DNA from 3 places in the Virgibacillus kekensis genome. Region 3 is predicted to be linked to each of the others. Evidence: predicted binding sites of a transcription regulator. Region 3 holds the regulator's gene; each other region holds the start of a gene.
What was found. The regulator Rex, encoded in region 3, represses fermentation and respiration genes when NADH is low (regulators of the CRP and FNR family bind a similar motif). The targets are predictions, from matches to a motif close to TTGTGAAATATTTCACAA.
Positions count from the first base shown of each region.

Region 1: the regulator Rex is predicted to act here: its motif matches at 3,336-3,353, upstream of ACFO3D_RS03870 (cytochrome c oxidase subunit 2A).
Region 2: the regulator Rex is predicted to act here: its motif matches at 5,696-5,713, upstream of qoxA (cytochrome aa3 quinol oxidase subunit II).

Region 1 covers NZ_JBHSFU010000003.1:492,932-500,561, forward strand. Annotated here, with positions in the region: gene ACFO3D_RS03845 (formate--tetrahydrofolate ligase) at 1-85, opposite strand, end outside; gene ACFO3D_RS03850 (cold-shock protein) at 433-633, shown strand; gene ACFO3D_RS03855 (queuosine precursor transporter) at 934-1,608, shown strand; gene ACFO3D_RS03860 (isoprenylcysteine carboxyl methyltransferase family protein) at 1,643-2,155, opposite strand; gene ACFO3D_RS03865 (type III polyketide synthase) at 2,152-3,240, opposite strand; gene ACFO3D_RS03870 (cytochrome c oxidase subunit 2A) at 3,426-3,572, shown strand; gene ACFO3D_RS03875 (carboxypeptidase M32) at 3,630-5,129, opposite strand; gene ACFO3D_RS03880 (THUMP domain-containing class I SAM-dependent RNA methyltransferase) at 5,142-6,272, opposite strand; RNA gene rnpB (RNase P RNA component class B) at 6,426-6,810, opposite strand; gene gpsB (cell division regulator GpsB) at 6,876-7,175, opposite strand; gene ACFO3D_RS03895 (cytidine deaminase) at 7,370-7,630, opposite strand, start outside.
Region 2 covers NZ_JBHSFU010000015.1:41,269-48,898, forward strand. Annotated here, with positions in the region: gene ACFO3D_RS17840 (glycine betaine ABC transporter substrate-binding protein) at 1-154, shown strand, start outside; gene ACFO3D_RS17845 (CBS domain-containing protein) at 410-847, shown strand; gene ACFO3D_RS17850 (hypothetical protein) at 1,414-1,698, shown strand; gene qoxD (cytochrome aa3 quinol oxidase subunit IV) at 1,721-2,002, opposite strand; gene qoxC (cytochrome aa3 quinol oxidase subunit III) at 2,004-2,600, opposite strand; gene qoxB (cytochrome aa3 quinol oxidase subunit I) at 2,600-4,546, opposite strand; gene qoxA (cytochrome aa3 quinol oxidase subunit II) at 4,685-5,602, opposite strand; gene ACFO3D_RS17875 (GyrI-like domain-containing protein) at 5,957-6,433, shown strand; gene ACFO3D_RS17880 (GNAT family N-acetyltransferase) at 6,850-7,287, shown strand; gene ACFO3D_RS17885 (hypothetical protein) at 7,399-7,560, shown strand.
Region 3 covers NZ_JBHSFU010000008.1:2,865-10,494, forward strand. Annotated here, with positions in the region: gene tsaB (tRNA (adenosine(37)-N6)-threonylcarbamoyltransferase complex dimerization subunit type 1 TsaB) at 1-16, shown strand, start outside; gene rimI (ribosomal protein S18-alanine N-acetyltransferase) at 9-464, shown strand; gene tsaD (tRNA (adenosine(37)-N6)-threonylcarbamoyltransferase complex transferase subunit TsaD) at 454-1,464, shown strand; gene ACFO3D_RS14305 (FtsW/RodA/SpoVE family cell cycle protein) at 1,684-2,853, shown strand; gene ACFO3D_RS14310 (ABC-F family ATP-binding cassette domain-containing protein) at 3,350-5,272, opposite strand; gene moaC (cyclic pyranopterin monophosphate synthase MoaC) at 5,408-5,893, shown strand; gene ACFO3D_RS14320 (redox-sensing transcriptional repressor Rex) at 5,907-6,536, shown strand; gene ACFO3D_RS14325 (YdiK family protein) at 6,784-6,981, opposite strand; gene ACFO3D_RS14330 (CPBP family intramembrane glutamic endopeptidase) at 6,989-7,630, opposite strand, start outside.

The sequences.
Region 1 (7,630 bases), on a different contig from region 3:
CTGTTATCTCGAGATTCAACTGCTCGGTAATTTCGCTGATTGGTTTTAGATTTGCTTCCTGAGCTATTTCGATATCAGTTTTCATATGTAATTCTCCCCTCCTGTTAATAATTACAGTGTAACGTATTTATGGTAATTTTCACATTAGTTTCAACCATATTTACAAGGGAAATGACGGGTAAATAATGTTGTTATTTTTTACTGTAAAAAACAGTATTTTTTAGAGGGTAAATTCTTGACGTGAAAAATGAATTGGGCTATAGTAGACACAAGCAAAGAAGATGTATGGAATCATTAACAACAGGCAGCTTCAATAGGAGTGGATGTGTGAGTGATCCCATTCTTCTATTTGAGCTGCCTTTTTGATATCCATGTGTCTGCTTTGTATTAATAACACGTTTTACGTGAAAGTTTTTAGGAGGATTTATTTACATGGAAAATGGAGTAGTTAAGTGGTTTAACGCTGAAAAAGGTTATGGCTTCATTCAGTTGGAGGAAGGAAACGATGTATTCGTACATTATTCCGCAATCCAGGAAGAAGGTTTCAAATCACTGGAAGAAGGCCAAGAAGTTTCTTTTGAAATCGTTGAAGGTGACCGTGGTCCACAAGCTGCTAACGTAGTTAAAAAATAACAGTACAAAATATATAAAGCGGTGATCCAATAAGGATTACCGCTTTTTTTGCTCTTAATATAGTATACAGACTTTCTTAACTGTATAAGGCTTTTTTTAAAAATCCCTGTATTCTTAGGTGTTATAGGTTGTTAAAACCCATCTTGCTTTTTAAGAAGCGTATACGTATAATGAATTCTGTGTTTTAAGCTAATATTCATTGGATCCAATAATAAGTTTAAGGCCTTTGTAGCTTCAGGCACTATCATGGTTACCGCGGTTCGCAAACTCCCGCGTTATCAAAACTAAGGAGGCGTTTTTATGCCAAATGAACTTATTTGGATATTGTTTGCACTTATCAATTTTGGAATGCTTTTATTATTTTACCGGTTATTCGGACGTACTGGGCTGTTTGTGTGGATTGGTATTGCTACGATTATCGCTAATGTCCAGGTCCTTAAAACAATTGAATTGTTCGGCCTTACAGCCACTCTGGGGAACATTATTTACGGGACAGCATATTTGGCTACCGATATTCTAAACGAAAAATATGGCAAAAAAGATGCCAGGCAGGCTGTCTGGCTGGGATTCTCTACCCTGATTGCCATGACAATCATGATGCAGGTTGCTCTTCAGTTTGAGCCTGGAGCAAGCGACTTTGCCCAAGGACCATTGCAGTCCATTTTTGGTATGATTCCCCGTATCGCACTCGGAAGCCTGGCTGCATATATCGTGAGCCAATACTTTGATGTGTGGATCTATGATAAATTACGTAAAATGTTTCCCTCTGACTCCTATTTATGGCTTCGAAACAACGGAAGTACGCTGATAAGTCAGCTGCTGGACACCGCTGTATTTTGTACAATAGCCTTTTTAGGTATTTACTCACCGAGCGTTTGGCTTGAGATTTTTATTACCACTTATATAATTAAATTCATTGTTGCGCTTATCGATACACCGTTCATGTATGCAGCGAAATATATGAAAGTAAAATAAAATTAGAGGTCAGCTAAATGCTGGCCTCTAATTTTTAAAGGGTTGCTTTTGTTAGGGCTTTCTCTTCACGAGGGATCCTGACTTTCAGAAGGAACAAATGCAATACCGGAAAAATACAGGCGGTTACATAAGCACCGATCAGAAACGGAATTACAAATAATTCAATACCTACAATGAGATAATTGGGATGTTTTATATACTTATATGGACCCTTTTTGATAAGCGCGACCCCTGGCAGGACAATCACCTTTGTGTTCCAAAACCTTCCAAGTGTTTGTATACACCAGATCCTCGCAGCTTGAGTCATCAGAAACAAAAGCAGTAGCGCATAATTAAGTCCAATATCTCCCCGGTTGTCAAACATACCTTCTGTGATGGTCGACAGGAAAAAAGCCATATGCAGGATAATGAACCATTTATAGTGCTTCTCTCCTCTTTCTACCCCACCTCTTTCCTTCATCCAACGTTCATTGTTTTTTGCTATGTTCAATTCTACCAGCCGCTGGACAATCACTGTTATAATAAATAGCCACATCCATGTTGTCATTCTTTCTTCCACTCCAATAATAATAATTCAGAACTGAATCCAGGACCTAAAGCTGACAGTATCCCTGTTTCCTCGTTTTCTGCTTGGTGCTTAAGCCAATTTTGCAGGACAAATAATACAGTCGCTGAGGACATATTTCCGTAACGCTGAAGGACATTGTACGAATGCTGAAATTTAATCTTTGGCTCACCCAGTACCTCTTCCATGGCCTCAAGTACTTTCCTTCCGCCCGGATGAGCAATAAATGAATTAATTTCGTTTCTGTTAATATCCCCGATAAATCTGTCTGTATGCCTTTTCCAGAAAGACCTGACCAGTGATGGAATGCTTTTTGAAAAAATAACTTCGAGCCCTTCGTTGGTTACATTCCATCCCATCACAGAGTTGCTGTGTTTCTTGGTCATGGAACTTGTCTGTTTAATTTTTGGCTTTGTTCCCCTACTGTATTCTTGATACGGAGACTTATCACCAAGAATCAGTGAAGCTGCCGCTCCGTCACCGAATAATGCAGTGCCGATAAGGTTGCTTTTTCTAAAATCATTTCGCTGGAAAGTAAGGCTGCACAGTTCACAACAGACTACCAAGGCATTCTTTTCAGGATGCGCGCACAACCACTCAAATGCCCTCGATAGACCAATTGCACCGCCCGCGCATCCCAGACCCCATAATGGCATTCTGACGGTATCCTCCCGAAAAGGACGCTCATTGAATAAGTAAGTATCTAGTGAGGGGGTTGCAATACCGGTGCTTGAAATGAAGATCAGCATATCTACAGCTTCGTATGGGATGGCTCGCTCGAGAAAATCCATGTTATTCAGGCAATCATCAATAGCTGACAACGAATAACGTAATGCGTAGCGGTGATAAAGATTGTTTTTTTCCTTAAATGTATGGTCTGCCTTAAACCACTCTCTATCCACAGCAAAATGGCGCTTCTCTATCATGGTATTGTCGAACACCGGAAGAAATCTGGCCAACTGTTTAGGAGAAAGATCTTCAAAAATTTCGCCGACAAGCTTTTTAATATCCTCCTGTGATAATTCATACTCTGGGATGCCGAGGCCGATTGAACATACATTGGTCATTTACTGGACTCACCTTTTTTGCTTAGTTTGGTTACTAACCGGAAAAATAATACAGATTTGTTTACTCTTAAAATAGACAAATATTATTGAAGAATTTGTGAAACATCACAAAAAAAGACTTATCACCGGCTAAAATTGTGTATTATAAACACAAGTAATTTTTCTGTCAGGAGGGAGTTTGAAAATTGGCAGATATTCATTATAAGAATGAAGAAAAGTTCAAGGAAAAGAATAATCCTGATTTAAAATGGGTTTTCGTATCTGTTATGTTGATTGGATTATGTGTATTGGCAAGCTGGTTTGGCGTATATTCGTTGTTCACTATGTTGTAGGAATTTATGAACAATTTTTATAGATATAAAAAAACAGGGATAGCCCCTGTTTTTCCTTTAAAAGTCATAGATTTTACTGTACTTGCTGGTGAGGTATGTTACCAGATGGTCCGGGTTAAGCTTTTCACCTGTCACCTCTTCAATAATCTGAAGAGGTTTTTTCATTTTTCCATGTTGGTGAATATTCCTGGTAAGCCACTCACGTACCTCATTAAACCGACCGTTTAACAAATGATCATCAAAGTTGATTTCTTTTTTCAATGTATTATGGAACTGAGCAGCGTACATATAACCCAACGCATATGATGGAAAGTATCCGAAATCACCGGAAGACCAGTGAATATCCTGCAAAACGCCTTCCCTGTCAGTAGGTGGTTCTACACCCAGATATTCCTTCATTTTTTCATTCCAAAGGCCTGGAAGTTCATCCACAGTTATCTCACCATTTATAAGTGCTTTCTCCAGTTCATAACGGATCATAATGTGAAGTGAATAGGTCAATTCATCCGCTTCTATCCGAATTAGTGAAGGCTTCACCTCATTTACTGCCCGGTAAAACTGATTTAGTGGCATTTTATGAAACTGTTCAGGAGCATATTTTAAAAATGTATCATAGTGTCTCTCCCAAAAAGCTTCCTTCCGCGCCACAAAGTTTTCCCAGAATAGTGACTGGGATTCATGAATACCCATCGAAGTTCCCGTTGAAAGAGGCGTACCAGCCAATTGAGGACTAATATTCTGTTCATATAAGGCATGCCCGCCCTCATGAATTGTCCCAAATACAGCCATCCGGAAGTCTTCCTCATCAAATCGGGTTGTAACACGTACATCATTTTGATTGAGCGCAATAGCAAATGGATGAATTGTTTCATCCAGCCGGCCAGATGTAAAATCATAGCCCATCTCTTGTAGAACCGCTAAGCTAAAGGCCTCCTGGTCCGCCTTGGGAAAGAACCCCGTTAGTATTCCAGGGTCTGGCTTAGAAGTACTTTGCTTGATTCTCTCGAGTAGAGAAGTGAGTGATTTTCTAAGATCAGGAAATACTCGGTCCAGTGTTTCAGTAGTTACTCCTGGCTCATAATTATGTAATAATGCATCATAGATGTTATTCTCATACCCCCAGTAGCCGGCAAACCGCTTGTTAAATTCCACAAGCTTTTCAAGATAAGGACTGAACAGAGAAAAATCATTATTTTCCCGAGCTTCCTGCCAGACGGATTCTGACTTGGATTGCAACATCACATATTCCCTGAATTCATTATGGGGAATTTTCCGGTTCCTTTCATATGTCTCTTCACAATCTTCTATGGTTTTCTTGAGGATTTCATCTTCGGTATTGTCTTTCAGTATATCAATAAAATATTTCATTTTATCAGAGGTCTCAATCTGATGGAGCTTTTCTGAAAGGAAACCAACTACCTCGGAGCGTTGCTCAACCCCTTTTTTAGGAATCTTAGTACGCATATCCCAATGAATCAGCGTAATCGCTTCACGATATGCATTCTGCTCGGTAAGCAATTCCCTAAAATCTTTTTCAATTTGTTTAACGTTGTCCATCAGGTTGTCCCCCTATTGTTTATTGCCGAAATACTGATAATAGTTGGTCTCAATGAAACCGTTAAATAGCTTGCGTTTTTTCGTTGCCTGCACTCCATACTCTTTTTCAAAACGATCATATGCCGTCAGAATATAAACACTCCAGGTAGGATGTTCACGCATGATTTTTCCTAGATCCTGATAAATTTTCGCAACTTCTTTCTGATCCCCTATCCGCTGACCATATGGGGGGTTCCCGATTATATACCCATTTTCCTGACGGATAAACAAGTCTCTGACTTGCATTTGCTTCCACTCAATCAGATCGGCCAGACCTGCTTCAGTTGCATTATCCTTTGCAATCTTAGTAAGATTATGGTCAATGTCAGAACCAGTAATATCAAGCGGTTGATCATAGTTCGCCAGGTCCTCTGCTTCCTCAAATGCACTATTCCAATACCGAGGTTTTATCCAACTCCACTCCTCTGAAGCAAACTCCCGATTAAAACCAGGAGCAATATTCTGTCCGATCAGAGCAGCTTCAATCGGGATGGTTCCTGAACCGCAGAATGGATCAATCAAGGGATAGTCTGGTTTCCAGTTAGTAAGCATGACAAGAGCAGCTGCCATTGTCTCTTTAAGCGGGGCTTCTCCCTGTCCGACTCGGTATCCTCGTTTATGCAATCCTGCACCGGAAGTGTCAATTGTGAGAAGGGCTTCATCTTTATGAATAGCCACCTCTACCTTATAAGAACCTTCCGTCTCAGGCATTTTACCAGCGACACCATGTTTTATTTTAAGTCGTTCAGCAATTGCTTTTTTTACAATAGCCTGACAATCGGAAACACTATATAGCGTGGACTTTACGGATTTACCAGAAACAGGAAACTTACCATTTTCATCAATATACTGCTCCCAAGGCAACGCTTTAGTGGCTTCAAACAATTCATCAAAAGTGGTAGCATTGAATTTACCAACTAGCACCTTAACCCTGTCGGCAGACCGTAGCCATAGATTACAGCGAGGGATGGCAGATATTGGTGCTTGAAATACTACCCTGCCGTTTTCCACATTGATTTCATATCCTAATTGCTTTACTTCATTTCCAACAACCGACTCAAGACCCATTGCAGCTGTTGCGATTAATGTAACATCTTTAGCCATAAATGCTTCACTCACTTCCAGGATTTTAAATCAGTAATAGTTTACCATCTGCTTTTGGAATACTCAAAGCATAGGACAGCAAAAAACCCCATCAGCTAAGATAACTCAACTGATGAGGTCTGTAGTTTACGTATAATAGTTGACCGTTAAATACTCAATAAGCCATGTTCTGTTCCATTGTACTCAAACGATGGTCAGCCTCGTACAATGGTCGTAACCATTTATCTACAGACAAAAGTCATTGTCTGTCCCTTTTTCGGTTCATTTCCCTAATCAAGGATGCCCCTACCATTATTTGGGTTGCTCACTCGTGGGGTTTACCGCGTTCCACCCGGGCTGTTTCCAGACCGGCTACGTCACTGTGGCACTTTCAAGCGTATCATTCCGTATCCGAGGACTTAGGAATTTACACTGCCGTTAACCTATAAAGGCTACCTCAACTTATGATTTCGTTGAGCACGAACACTACAGGCATCACAGCCTGTGTGAGCATGGACTTTCCTCTGCATACTGAAGTATACAGCGATTACGTGAGTATTCAACATCTGCTAAAACTATTATATCATAATTCAAGGTGTAATTCACTGACAAATTCTGTAATTATCAGGAATCAGCAAACTTTTTACCGAAGACTGCCTTCTCCAAATTAGACAGACGTTTTAAAATGTCATAATTAACCTGATGATTTGGTGTCTGTGTACGTGTTCTGGTTTGGTCTGTCTGCTTTCTCAGTCGTTCATTTTCCTGCCGGAGCCGGTCGATTTCCTGCTGAAACGCTTCATAGTCCTGAATTACTGTGTCCAGGAACTCATCTACTTCTTCCTGATGATATCCCCGCATAGCTGTTTTAAATTCTTTCTCCAGGATGTCTTTACCGCTGAGTTGAATACGATCTGAATTCATTTTACGTCACCTCGTATTTTTCCGATTGTCATCATTACAAAGAAAACATAATCAGTTGTCCATTTTAATTGTATTTTTGTCCATCTATTTTATGCATCAAATACTCTTTTCCTAGTATAACATTAATTTCGGAACTTGTCTTTCAGCTTCCAGTGAACAAAAATAGAAGCTGCTTAATTAAGCAGCTCCCACTGTCATCGATCATTCAAATCTTCAGGCTGGAAAGAAAAAGGCAGAAGCTCTTCCATCGTTACCGTTCTGATTTCATTATGTAAATTTGTTAGATGGATTGTCATATCTTTGTTGAAAAATTCACTCATCACCTGACGGCAAGAGCCACAAGGAGGTACCGGACGTTTTGTATCTGCAATGACGGCCATCTCGGTAAAATCCTTTTCCCCATCGGCAATTGCTTTAAATATAGCTACACGTTCGGCACAGCATGAAACAGGATA
Region 2 (7,630 bases), on a different contig from region 3:
GCCATGGTTGGCAGTAACACACGATGCTTTCTATGAGAAACATAAGGAAAACATTGATTATTTAGGTAAGAACTTAACAGGTGCAAAAATTGGCATGGTTGTTCCTAAATATATGGAAATTGATTCAATTGAAGATATATCACCAAAAGAATAGTACTGTGTCAGGGTAAGATTTACTTGCTATTAAAGTGATCTGGCCTTTTTTGAGTAAAAAATATAGTCAAGACTTTTATTACGCCGGGGTGAATTAATTAACTGTGTTTTTTATTAAACTTGAGTAATAATAGGAACAATATAACACAATGAAATGGGGTATATTTATTTATAATTGAATAAAGGAATTTGAAAATATTTTTATAATAAATTAGTTAACGATGACAAATACTACTACAAAAAGGGAGGTTGTTAAATGCAACAACAATTACGAAGCTTTATGACACCAAACGTTTATACTGTTAACGAGACACAGTCTGTACAAGAAGCTGCAGCTCTCATGAGTGAGCATAGTATCGGTGCTATTCCGGTCACTAATAACAATGGACAAATTGTTGGGATGGTGACGGACCGTGACATAACTCTACGTTCTACTGCCCAAGGCGAAGCTTCAGAAACACCTGTTTCTCAAGTGATGACTGCCCAAAAAATCGTCCAAGGAACCCCGGATATGGATGTTCATCAAGCAGCACAACTAATGGCGGAGCAGCAAATTCGCCGTTTACCGGTAGTGGAAAATGGACAAATTGTTGGAATGGTTGCTTTGGGCGATTTAGCTGTAAATAGTCAATTAGGAAACGAGGCAGGGCAAGCACTTTCAAGCATCTCCACACCATCTGATCCTCAACAATAGTAGTATATGGAAGAGATATAAACATGTAAAGGAACCCAAGGTTAGTTCTAAAAAAACTTGGGTTCTTTTACATGATAAATTCGTTCATCATCCTTACTCGCCTATGAAAAAATGAAGAATACTTGGAGAAATGTTTCGTCTGTTTTTAAATTCTGCTAAGACCTTTATTGGTGCAACTCAAAATATAGAAAACCCAAGAAACCTTGAAGTAAATAATATAAGGCGGTTAATTTGAAAAAATTATTTCAATTAATTAGAGGGAAACATAACTATATTAACTTAATAAAAATAAAATTGAACGCCCCTCCAATAAGGGAGATTTTATTTATTTAATACACGCTTCATGGCTTGAAGGGATTGCAACTTATGAAGTGGCAATAATAGGAGTTTAATAAAGAATGGTAATTGAGGAGTAAGTATTTTATAAACACTTGCCTGACACAAAGCTTCCAAATTCCATAAAAAATTTGTTCATAAACTTTTGACAAATTTGTGAACAAGATGAATAATGGTGGTAACACTAAAATGAAAGCGCTATTAATCTTGGGGGATAAGGGGGGGCTGTATTGAATACACGTTTGAAAATATTACACGCAACCAAATGGGCTGGCAGTGTCACATTTATAACGGGAATGATTATTTTATTTTACGGTTTAACGAGCGGGCTGATGCCTGTAGTCGGCATAGGAATAGGCACGGTTACAGGAGCGGTAATGGTTTTTCTAATAGGTATGTTTTTTATCGCTACCGAAGAAATGGTAGAAGGTATGGAAAAGGGGACTGAAGTAAGTTCGGCTAAAGCAAGAAGCAAGTTCTATGTAGTAAAAGGATATAAGAAAGGGAGCATCTAAAAAGACGCTCCCTTTCCTTTTTTTACATATCCCAAAGAAAAATGAGTAAAGTTCCAAAGATGGTTATTAAGGCTATCGCAATCATGAAAAACACTTTACCATAAATAAGCCATTTATCATCCGTTTCACCGGCGTGCATGAAGACAACCAGCTGGAGCAGTGCCTGAACAAATGCTGTTACAACAAGGATCGTCATCCCTTGCGCAAAAGTCATGTCAAAGAAATAAACAGTAAGAGCAGCTGCGGTGAGAACTAAGGAAAAGACAAAGCCTATAATTTGTTTTCTTGGAAATAATTCGCTCATCTTACATCAGTCCTTTCAGATAGATGAAGCTGAAGATAAAGATCCAGACAACATCCAGGAAGTGCCAATACAACGAGAAGATAAATGACTTATTCGCTGTTTCCGGAGTCAGACCACGTTTTTTGATTTGTATAAGAATGGCTGCGCCCCAGAATAAACCAAAGGTAACGTGAGCCCCGTGCGTTCCAAGCGTTGTCATAAGAATCGCGGTGAATGCACTTGTCTGCAATGTTGCACCCTCGTGAATATACAACATGAATTCCTCAATCTCCAGACCCAGGAAAGCGAGTCCGAGAAGAAGGGTAATTACGAAAAATGTTTTCATTGCTTTAATTCGCCCGATACGCATTGCGTGCACACCAAGCCCAATTGTAAAACTACTTGTCAGCAGAATGATTGTTTCCATTAAAACAGGAATAATTTCAAAGATTTCGGCGCCGCTCGGACCGCTCCCGACCCTATTCTCTAGTGCGAAATAGGAGGTGAACAGAGTCGCAAACAGCATGATTTCAGCAGCAATGAAAACCCAAAAACCGAATATATTTAAATCATTTTGTTTTGTACTGTATTCCATTGGTAGCGAGTTATCTGTTTTCATTAGTTAGCACCTCGCAGTTTTGTTTCAGTTTCTTCTATTTCTTTCACCGAAATATGCCGGCCATGATCTTTTTCAAACGAACGGTAAGCCATAAATGCAAATATCGCTAACGTTGAGATGATAGCTGGAATCCACATTGAGAAGACCAGCGAGAATCCCCATACAAAGAATATTGCACTCATAATAAATGGTGCACCACTATTGTTTGGCATATGAATTTTATCCAATTTGCCAGGGAAGAGGTAATGCCCACGTTTCTTCGCGTCCCAGAACGCTTCACTTGAAGCAACTTGTGGCTCAACCGCAAAGTTGTACTCTGGAACAGGTGAGTGGGTTGCCCATTCAAGTGAGCGCGCATCCCATGGGTCTGCACTAATGTTTCTTGGTGAATAACGAATACTGTAATATACGTTATAAACAATTAAAGCAAAGCTGATTGCCATAATTCCTGCACCGAAAAATGAAAGCATGTTTAATGGCCCATAACCGGTTGCTTCTGAATAGGTGTACATACGACGCAGCTGACCGTCTAGTCCTGTAATATACATCGGGAAAAATGCCAAGCAGAATCCGATGGAAAGCGTCCAGAATGACCATTTTCCAATTCGCTCATTTAACATGAAGCCAAACATTTTTGGCCAGTAATACGTAAGACCTGCAAGCATGGCAAACACCACGCCAGGAATAATCGTATTATGGAAGTGTGCTACCAGGAACATGGTGTTATGGTACTGATAGTCGGCGGCCGACATCGCAAGCATAACACCCGTCATACCGCCGATTACGAACAGCGGAATAAAGCCTAGAGAATACAACATTGGCACAGTAAAACGAATTTTCCCTTTCCATAACGTAAATAGCCAGTTAAAAATCTTTACACCTGTCGGAACAGCGATTGCCATTGTTGTAATGGAGAAAAAGCTGTTTGCAAGTGCTCCCTGACCCATGGTGAAGAAGTGGTGCGCCCAAACCATACAAGAAAGGCCGGAAATAATAACCATGGAAGCAACCATAGATTTATAGCCATAAAGATTTCGACCAGAAAATGTTGATATAATTTCACTGTATATCCCAAATGCAGGAAGGATAAGGATATAAACTTCCGGGTGACCCCAAACCCAAAACAGGTTGGCCCAGAGCATATCCATACCGCCATTGGTCGACGCGAAAAAGTGAGTTCCAAATAATCTGTCCATGGTTCCCATCGCAAGTGCAACAGTCAAAACAGGGAACACCGTAACGATAATAAGGTTTGTAACTAACACGGACCACGTGAACATTGGCATTTTCATCAATGTCATGCCAGGTGCCCGCATTTTGAATATGGTTGTAAGCATGTTGATACCGGTCATCAACGATCCCAAACCGGATATTTGAATGGCGATCATATAATAATTTGTTCCGACAGACTCGCTAAATTCGTTCCCAGCAAGTGGGAAATAGGAAGTCCAACCGGCATCCGGTGATCCACCGATGATGAAAGAAACATTAAACAGCATTGCTCCAAAGAAGAACAGCCAGAAGCTCAATGCGTTTAATCTCGGAAATGCCACATCACGGGCACCAATTTGTAATGGAACCACGTAGTTCATGAAGGCGAAGATAAACGGCATCGCCATGAAAAGAAGCATGATTACTCCGTGTGTGGAAAAGATTTCGTTATAGTGCTGGGAATCCAGCAGCTGATTTTCTGGCATGGACAGTTGGGCACGTATCATGATAGCATCCACTCCACCACGGAATAACATTAGTAGAGCAGAAAGCATGTACATAATACCGATGCGTTTATGGTCAACGGTAGTCAACCATTCACGCCAGAGGTATCCCCATTTTTTGAAATAGGTTAACCCTGCGATAACAGCAATCACGGTAAGGCCAATTGCGACCATTGAAGCGTAGATTGCCAGACTTGGATGGGGTACGGCAAATCGTTCAAAGAATTCCATCCTTTAAACTCCTTTCGAGAGATCTATTTTAACGTTAGGTTTTGAATAAAGTTGTTGTTGTCTTTGGTAGAGAAGACTGCGCATAACAAGCTGTGAAAAGCGCAGTGTATTTACAGAGCGCTACACAGGGTTATTTATTTACTCATGATTTTGATGATCGGACATATCCTTTTCTGTTTGTGAATCTGTGTGTTCTTTGTGTTCCTTTGTCTGCTCCTCGGTTTCACTATGCTTGTGTGCTGGAGGAGGACTGAATCCTAAGTGGGTACCTTTGAAAGTCATCTGTCCAAGGTGCCCTGGTTTTAGTAACTCGGTAAATTTCTTCTCAGTTAACGGTTTTGCTGTATCTTTGACTTCTTTTACCCATTCATCAAATTCTTTCTGGGACATTGCTGTTACATTAAACTTATTTTCGGCCGTACCTTTACCACTGAAGTTCGCATTCTTTCCTATCATTTCACCTGGCTCAGAAGCGGCTAAGTGCAAGGTTGTCACCATATCAGCCATGGCGTATTTTTGCCCGCCAAGCTGTGGAATCCAAAAACTTGTGATCGGTCCAAAAGAATAGAGCTTAAATTCGAGTGGCCGATCTGTTGGAAGGTACAGGTAGTTAACCGTTTCAATATTTTGTTCCGGGTAACTGAAGTGCCACTTCCAGTTTGATGAAGAAGCATAAATTACTAACGGTTCCTTCTCCTCATATGCCTCAACCTCGGACTCTACAATATAGTTGCTTTGTACAGATACAACCGATAGATAAGCAACTATGAGAACAGGAATCCCGACACAAATAAGTTCAACCCATTTATTTCCTTCAATGTGTGGCGGTTCATAATCTTCACTTTGATTTGATGCTCGATACTTAATTAACATGTAAATGAAAATGGCGAAAACAACCAACACGATAAACGACATAATTCCAATTGATAACAGAATATCGTGAGCTTGCCGTGCAGCCTGGGGCCCTTTTGGATTAAGGACTGTTAGTGGTTCACATCCTGTAAGCACTGTGGTAATAGTGAAAACCAAAAGTAAGAAAGCCTTTTTAAACTTCATACTAGTGCTCCCTTCTATATATCAGAAATATATTGGTTAATTAATAACTTCCTAGAAATATAGTAATACCAATTTGCTTTAAAGGATACCCACTTGTGAAATGTGTCACAAAATCTCCAAAAAGAAGTCAAAAAGAATTCGACATTTGGACGAATTCATGACAAATTATTCGCTTGTTGGTAAGCAGGGTTATTGCAAAAAGTTAGTATTTGTGCTTTCGTTCCAAGACCTCCGAAAGCATAAGTTCTGTCAAAAAGGGGGAAAGAAATACACTTTTTCCTAAATAAATAAGAAGGAATTTCACATATGATGAAGAAACAATTATATAGAAACTCATTTACGAGGAGTGAGCACGTGGATCAGGGAGTTATCAGTGAAAAATCTGTAAAAGAATTAGGTGAACTAAAGATAGTAGGGTTTAGGGTAATTTGTGAAGATGAAAAGTACATTGAAGAAATACCAAAAGCAGCAAAGGAACTAGAAGAAAGAAAGGAAGAAATTGAGCATATTTTAAACCCGAATCAACAGATAGGGGCTTTTGTAGTAGAAGAAACGATATCTGAGAAGGATGGTTATTGGATCGGCGTTCAAGTTAGCGAATATGGAAACATACCAGAAAGTATGACGACTTTGACAATTCCTCCGCAAAAATATGCTGCCGTTTTACACACCGAGCCAATTCACCTAATAAGAAATAGCTATGCCCAATTACATAAGTGGATTGAAGAAAAAGGGCATACACGTTCCTATACGGCTTGGAACTTGGAGATATATCATTTAAAAAATGGTCCTGAAAATCTTCAAGTAGAATTATTCGACTCCATTCTGTAACCAGGTTGAGATAAAGCTAACGGGTTCGGTTTTGGAGTACATAATATAAACATAAACAACAAACCTTTTAGCAGTCCAATTAACATATAATTGGACTGCTTTTTTTATTGATTTAACAATGTTTATACACGAAATGATAACAAATTAACATCCTGATTAGCAGGTGTTTTAGCAAGATGACAATAGCTATTGTCACCTGTATAATTCGGTTACTAAAACGCTCTCCAATTACATTGCAATTTCTCCATACAAAATAAAGAAAAGGGGATAATTATGTTAAAGTCATAATATGATTGTGAATAATTGTACTTAAACGAACGGGGCAGTAATGTTGAAAAAGGAATCCCATATTTACATAAAAGTGTATTGAATATATGTGTAATATTCTAAAAGTTATTGGAAGGGTTGAGTTGAAAATGGACATAAGAAAACCAAATGAGGTAGAAATTGAAAAGATATTAGCACTTTCTCCACAAGCGATATTTGAGGGAACTTTAGGTGAAGCAGAACCAACGATTGAAAAAGCAAAACAACTGATAGAACCTCTTTTAAAGAAGGGGAGTTATTATTTAATATCAATTGAAAACAATGTAATAACGGGTTGGATTCTTATAGGAGGAAGCAAAGACCAGTTTTCAGATAAGGCACTCGGATTTATTTATGAATTATTTGTTTTAGAGGAATACAGAGGTAAAGGTATTTCAAAACAATTGATTAAAACAGGCGTTAAACAATTGAAACAAGAAGGATACTCCGAAATTCGTTTAAGCGTATTTGATGGAAATCAAGCAATTAAGATATATGAAAGTCTGGGCTTTAAAAACAGGACAATTACTATGAGTATTTCATTATAAATAATCTTCTTTCATTAACGGGGGCTTTAGTTGAATAAGGAGTTGTCGGCAGCTCCTGTTGAATATTGAGTGGCAGTTTTGTTGAATAAGGTATTTTTCAAGGGGGGTATAGTGGATAATGCTGCATGGATTATAAGTTTAATTTTTTTCATTTTTATTTTAGTTAATACGATAGAAGTGTTTTCAATAAGTAAACGACAAAGACAATTAGAAGAAAAGGCAGATGAAGTAAATCAGGATTTAAATGAGCTAATGAAAAATTTAAAAGATTAGTTGGTTTTTAAGTAACGGGTGCTAGAGTGGAACGAGGAGCTATCGCTTTGATAGCTCTTCTTGATTATTT
Region 3 (7,630 bases):
CCAGAATGATGGCTAAAATGGTAATTCGCGAGATGAAGCCTTCTGATATTGAGGAAGTACTAGAAGTTGAGAAAGCAACTTTTGAGACACCATGGTCAAGGGACATATTTGTTCAGGAACTGGTCAGCAACCGGCATGCTTATTATTATGTAGTGGAAATAGATGGGCGTGTAATTGGTTATGCTGGAATGTGGCTGGTGATTGACGACGCACAAATAACCAATATTGCCATAAAACCTGCGTATCGTGGTAACAAATTGGGTGGGAAATTATTTTTATATACAATCGAGCAGGCAATCAGGATGGGAACAAAGCGATTATCCCTCGAAGTACGAGAATCTAATGTAGTTGCACAGCGTATGTACCGAAAATTTGGTCTGGTACCTGGTGGCCTACGTAAAAATTATTACACTGATAACCAGGAGGATGCTATTGTTATGTGGGTGAATTTAGATGGAAAATGAAAAATATATTCTCGGAATTGAAACTAGCTGCGACGAAACTGCCGTGGCAATCGTCAAAAATGGTAGAGAAATAATTTCCAATGTAGTCGCTTCCCAAATTGATAGCCATAAGCGATTTGGAGGAGTTGTACCGGAAATAGCATCCAGACATCATGTTGAACAGATCACTGTTGTGCTTGAAGAAGCTTTTAATGAAGCAAAGGTTACCTGGGATGACATTGATGCCATAGCAGTTACGGAAGGACCAGGGCTTGTTGGAGCTCTGTTGATAGGTGTTAATGCAGCCAAGGCGCTTGCATTTGCGAAAAATAAACCGCTAATTGGTGTGCATCATATAGCCGGCCATATCTATGCAAACCGCTACCAGAGTGAGTTCAAATTTCCGCTACTTGCATTGATTGTTTCAGGCGGGCATACGGAATTGGTCCTGATGAAGGAACATGGCAGCTATGAATTGATTGGTGAAACTAGAGATGATGCAGCAGGTGAAGCTTATGACAAGGTTGCACGCATGCTTGGACTTCCATATCCGGGAGGACCGCATGTGGACAAGCTTGCTGCCGTTGGGGAGGAGAGTATTAATTTTCCTCGTGCCTGGCTGGAGGATGACAGCTTTGATTTCAGTTTTAGCGGCTTAAAGTCTTCTGTTATCAATACTATACACAATGCTGAACAGCGTGGCGAGGAAATCAAAAAAGAGGATATTGCTGCAAGCTTTCAGGCAAGTGTTGTGGATGTATTAACAACTAAAACACGGAAAGCAGCGCAAAAGTATCAGGTAAAACAAGTTATTGTGGCAGGAGGCGTAGCTGCCAATCAGGGTCTGCGGAAGGCATTGGACGAAAAGTTTGCTGACTCGGGTATCCCATTACTTATCCCTCCATTGAAGCTTTGTACGGACAACGCTGCGATGATAGCTGCCGCCGGGTTTATCTCGTACGAAAGAGGGCTGCGAGCCGGCTGGGACTTGAATGCAAACCCATCGCTCATCCTGAAATAAGTTATCCACAACCATGTGGGTAATGTTTGTAAAAGTAGACAGTACTTGGCCTGTGGATGTGCATAAAAATTGTGGAAAACCTAGCGTTAACCTGTGGATATAGTGGATAACTCTGTTGAAAACCTTGAAAAGGGCTGACTTTTTGTATATATGTCTGTGGATAACGTTAATAACTGTTCCAACAGATCTCTTAAACTAATCGAAATCTGGTGAAGGTATATGTCGAATAAACAGTCCTATTATATACAAAGTGACTTGCTGTTCCTTTTGTTTCTGTTCATCTGTGTCAGTCTGATATCGATTTATAATGCACAGCAGCTTCCACAGTACGGAGGGGAAAACTTTGTACTCAAACAATGCGTATGGTTTGCGGCAGGTATAGTAGGAGCGGCAGTTATTCAGTTTGTAGATCTTGAACAGCTCTTTAAAGCCAGCATCTATATTTATGGGCTAGGGATACTGGTATTGATCGTTCTGTTAATTAGCCCTGACAGTATTGCCAGGGAGATACATGGAACGAAAAGCTGGTTCACCCTCCCAGGACTGTCGATACAGCCTGCTGAATTCACAAAAATAACAACCGTACTGTTCCTCGCTGCAGTAATCACGAAACATAAGAAAAAATATGAAGTAAGTAATCTTGGCAGTGATACATTTTTATTGTTCAAAATTATTTTTGTAACAGCAATCCCTGTATTCTTTATTCTATTGCAGCCCGACTTTGGAACCTCAATGGTCTATGTGTTTATTGCCGGGTTAATGGTTCTTTTATCGGGAATTGACTGGAAGATAATACTAAGCTTGATTCTTGCAGTGTCCATTATTCTCGGAGGGGCCGTGGGATTTATTGTTAAGTTCCCTTCCCTAGCAGAGGAATACATAGGGCTTGATCCTTATCAAATTGATCGTGTAATGACCTGGATTAATCCAACGGAACAGGACAGCGATGATACATACCATTTTGATCTTTCAGTGCTTGCGCTGGGCTCAGGGCAGCTATTTGGAAAAGGGATGGATAGTCTTGAAGTGGAGACGCCTGAGGCACATACAGACTTTATCTTTTCAGTAATCGGGGAGAGCTTTGGGTTTCTGGGCACATCGGTTGTTATCTTTTTGTATTTCCTATTGTTATACAAACTAGTAACATTGGGTTTGTACAGTTCCAGGTATTCGTTGTTTGGTTCATTTTTAAGTTTTGGCTATCTGGGGATTATTCTTATCCATGCTTTTCAGAATATCGGAATGACGATTGGTATCATGCCAATAACTGGGATCCCATTATTACTTATCAGTTACGGTGGAAGTTCCGTGCTGGCAACCATGGTTGGTTTTGGTGTGATTTACCGAGTAGCTGTGGAAAACTCCATTCAGCGCAGTTATTTATTCTAGATAGAAACGGCGATTAACTTTAGCAATCCAATCTTTATAGAAATTGGGCTGCTTTTTTATTGTACCTAAACTAAACCAGCAGAATAGCGGGATATCACAGCGTAGAACGGGAATTAAAAAAATCACCTCAAATGAGAAAAATAGCGGATTGGGAATCCAGCAAGTCAGCAAAGCGGTTCCTCATTCCGTTAAAAGGGAAAAAAGGGGGAAAGTGGATTCTGGTTCTGTTAAATGGATTATATCAATAGATTTTAAGGTGAAATAGACACATAACTGAACCAGGATCCGAAATCAAGCTTTAACGGAGAAATTAGAGGAAATAGCGGAATGATAATCCGACAATCAGCCAATCCAGGTAGATATATGAAAAAAGTCAGGGTATAAACTATTCTAATAGAAATAAATAAGGCCATATAAAGAAACGCTCCAAGCTTTTATGCTCGGAGCGTTTTCTATGTTACCCAGTCAATTCGATATTTTTAAATCTGTAATGATTTTAGGTCGTTTCTTCCTGCAAAGCGGTCCATTCTTCCAGCAGCTTCTCAATTTCTTGTTTTAAATCCCCGGTTTGTTTCGTCAGTTCCAGAGCCTTTTCATGATCCTGGTAAACTTCCGGATCGGTCATTTTTTGCTCGGTGGCCTCAAGCCTGGCTTCCAGCTCTTCAATCTTAGCTTCCAATTCATCAATCCGTCGCTGTCTTTTCCGAGCCTCCCGCTGAAGCATTTTATCCTCTTTAAACTTGGCTTTTCGGTGGTCCTGTGTATCGACAGCCTCTTTCGTTTCCTGCAGTTGTTTCAGTTCTGCCTCTTCCTGTTTCTTTTCGGTATAATAATCATAGTCACCCAGATAAAGAGTGGAGCCATCCTGTTGCATTTCAACAATCTGATCGGTGATTTTGTTTATAAAGTAACGATCATGCGATACAAAAATAATTGTGCCAGAGAAGTCCTGAAGTGCTGCCTCCAACACTTCTTTGCTGTCGATATCAAGATGGTTTGTCGGTTCATCCAACACCAGCAGATTAGCTTTTTGCATCATCAGTTTGGCAAGCGACAATCTTGCTTTCTCCCCGCCGCTAAGGGACTGGACAAGTTTTAGCACGTCATCCCCGGAGAATAGAAAGTTTCCGAGAACGGTCCGAATATCCTTTTCATTTACCAGAGGATACTCGTCCCACAGTTCTTGAAGCACTGTTTTTGTAGGGGTTAGCGTTTGTTGTTCCTGATCATAATAGCCAATTTCCACATTTGTGCCGATTTTAACTGTACCGCTGGACGGTTGTAGACCGCCGATTATCGTTTTCAGCAATGTTGTTTTTCCAACGCCATTAGGTCCGACAAGGGCTACTCGCTCACCACGGTTCACTTGTACATCCACGTTGGAAAAAATCAGGTTATCCTCATAACGGAAGGAGAGGGAGTCGATCTTCAGTACATCGTTCCCGCTCCGCCGGTTGATATCAAATGAGAAAGAGGCGGATGACTCATCGCCTTTTGGCCGTTCCATTTTCTCCATTTTCTCAAGTTGTTTACGTCTGCTTTGCGCACGTTTGGTTGTCGAAGCACGTACGATATTTTTTTGAATAAACTCTTCTGTTTTCTTAATTTCTGTCTGTTGCTTCTCAAACTCTTTCATTTCCTGTTCAAAGTCCTGGGCTTTTTGTTCGAGAAACTTGCTGTACGAACCATGATATTTCTTAGTCTTGTGTCGGGAAATCTCATAAACAATCGACACAGTTTTATCCAGAAAGTAGCGGTCGTGCGAAACAATTGTTACGGCACCTGGATAACCTGCCAGATAGTTTTCGAGCCAGCTTAGTGTATCGATATCAAGATGGTTGGTAGGCTCGTCCAGAATGAGCAGGTCAGGTTTCTTCAGTAATAGCTTCCCGAGTGCCAGACGGGTTTTTTGCCCGCCGCTAAGTTCGTTGATCGGTGTATCATAATCATAGTCATGAAAATGAAGGCCGGTTAGGACAGCTTTAATATCTGCCTCATAGCGATAGCCGCCACCTGCATCAAAAGCCTGTTGTTTCCGGTCATAATCCACAAGCAGCTGCTCATATTTTTTCTCGGAAAGTGTCGCAGCCTGTTCCATCTCTTTTTCGAGCCCGCGAAGTTCCTGTTCCTGTTTCACCAGATCCCGAAAGACTTCCACCATTTCATTCCAAATAGTTTTATCGGATTCGAGTCCAGTATGCTGGGAGAGATAGCCTGTTGTAAGATCCTTGGGCTTAATTAAATCCCCTTCATCATACGAATACTCACCCGCCATTATTTTCAGCAGGGTGGACTTACCTGCCCCATTTCTGCCCACGATTGCAATCCTGTCGTTCTCTTTTATTTCAAGTTTTACGTTGGATAATATTTCATCGGCTCCAAAAGACTTGGAGACTCCGTTAAGCTGCATAATAATCATTTCGTTCACCTCATCGTATACAAGTGTATCGTATTAGCAAATAGGCGGGCAATACAAATGTGAAATTAATCACGACTAACCTATTAATTTCTGATAAAATGGGGTATATATCATTTTCGTCTGGAGTTGATTTTTATGGCAGATTTCACACATTTTAACGAGCAAGGAAGAGCAAGAATGGTCGACATCAGTGAAAAGAATGAGACGGAACGGACGGCTGCAGCTGCTTCCAGCGTTTTTGTAAATCGCGAAATCTATGAAAAAATAACTTCCAATACCATGAAAAAAGGTGACGCGCTTGCGGTAGCTCAGGTTGCAGGGATTATGGCAGCCAAGAAAACTTCTGACTGGATTCCAATGTGTCATCCACTGCAACTAAAAGGAGTGGATATTTCATTTGACTGGAATATTGACGGGGATACATATGAAATTAGGATCAGTGCATCGGTAAAAACCAAAGGAAGTACAGGGGTGGAAATGGAAGCATTGACCGCTGCTTCCGCAACCGCATTGACCATATATGACATGTGCAAAGCAATCGATAAAGGAATGGTAATTGGCCAGACATATCTCCTGAGTAAAAAAGGCGGTAAATCGGGTGACTACCAGAGGGAAGATTAGGGGGGTAACTGGAATGGAGCAAAATAAGATACCACAGGCAACTGCCAAGCGGCTGCCGTTATACTACCGGTTCCTGAACAATTTATTTCAGCAGGGGAAGAAGCGGGTTTCTTCCGGGGAACTTAGTGAGGCAGTAAAAGTTGACTCTGCCACTATCAGAAGAGATTTTTCGTATTTCGGTGCGCTTGGGAAAAAAGGGTACGGGTATAATGTAGAATACTTACTTGGTTTTTTCCGGAAGACACTCGACCAGGATGAAGTGACCGAGGTAGCTCTTATTGGTGTTGGAAACCTGGGTACGGCATTTTTACATTATAATTTTATGAAAAATAATAATACCAAAATTGTCATGGCATTCGAAGCAAACGCAGAAAAAGCGGGAACCGATATCGGCGGAGTGCCCATCTATCATATTGATGAGCTGGAGGAAAGGATGCAGGGCGTAAGTGTAGCAATACTCACCGTTCCAGCCACCGAGGCGCAGAACATCACCAATAGGCTGACCGATTACGGAGTCTCTGGAATACTTAACTTCACACCAGCAAGAATAACGGTACCGGAGCGGGTCCGTGTCCATCATATAGACCTTGCTGTTGAACTGCAGTCACTTGTATATTTTTTAAAGCATTATCCGTTAGATTAATATTTCTATAGGGGAGCAGTCCACGAGGGCTGCTCCTTTACATTTATTTTACGTCTATCTTTTCCCTGCGCTTGGGAAGGGATTTACGGCTTTGTTAGCTAAAAAGATTTAAATGGCTGTGATTAAGAGAGTGGACTACTTGAAGAGAGAATGCGGGCGATGAACAAAGTGGAGAGAATGGTAATGCAACTCAAGCAGATGATACAACCAGCAGTCAGATCCTGCTGGTTGTGTGAGTGTACATAATTCACTTATTTTTTTGTTTTAATTTAAAATGCAGAATCAGCATCCGGATTCCTACACCGAAATCTATTGTGGCGAAGAAAGCAAGAAGAATCGTCATGAAATTCCAGACTGTATCTTCTGCACTTTGAACTGCCATATAGGTAAAGACCGACCCTAGTAGGAAATATATCAAAGACATTGTTTTAGGTGAAAGTCGCATTAGTGAATCAGCCTCCAATTAAAATCATTTGCATCTGTTCCATCTGGCGCTGCATTCTTTCTAAATCCTCAGGGTCCAGTGACAGCTGAACGATAAGTGAAATGGAATTCAACGTCATATGAACTATTATCGGAACCATAATCCGTTTGGTTTTTACATAAAGAAATGCAAATACAAAGCCCATTGATGCGTATATTAAAATATGTTCCGGCTCCCCGTGGATTATTCCGAAAATCAGTGCAGAAAGTGTAGCCGCAATGAAAAAGTTTGTGCGGACGTAAAGCTCACCAAATATTATTTTCCGGAAAATAATTTCTTCAAGAATCGGTGCAATAATCGCGGGGATAATCATAAATATAGGAGCTGCCCGTGTTATATCCATAATAACCTGCGTATTTTGTGAGCCTTGTTTAATACCGAATAACTGTACTTCTATTGTCACCGCAAGAGCTTGGGCAACATAGGCCATAATAACACCTGCAATGGACCATAAGACTAAATGGCCTGCAGAGGTGTTATCACGAACAGGTGCCTGTCGCATATCCGGCCGCATGAAAATGAGTACAGCAATCAGCCCGGCGATGAAACTGAAGATTGTCCAGTAGATTGCCGCCTGCTCCTGTGAGACAGGAAGCATGAAGTACAGAAC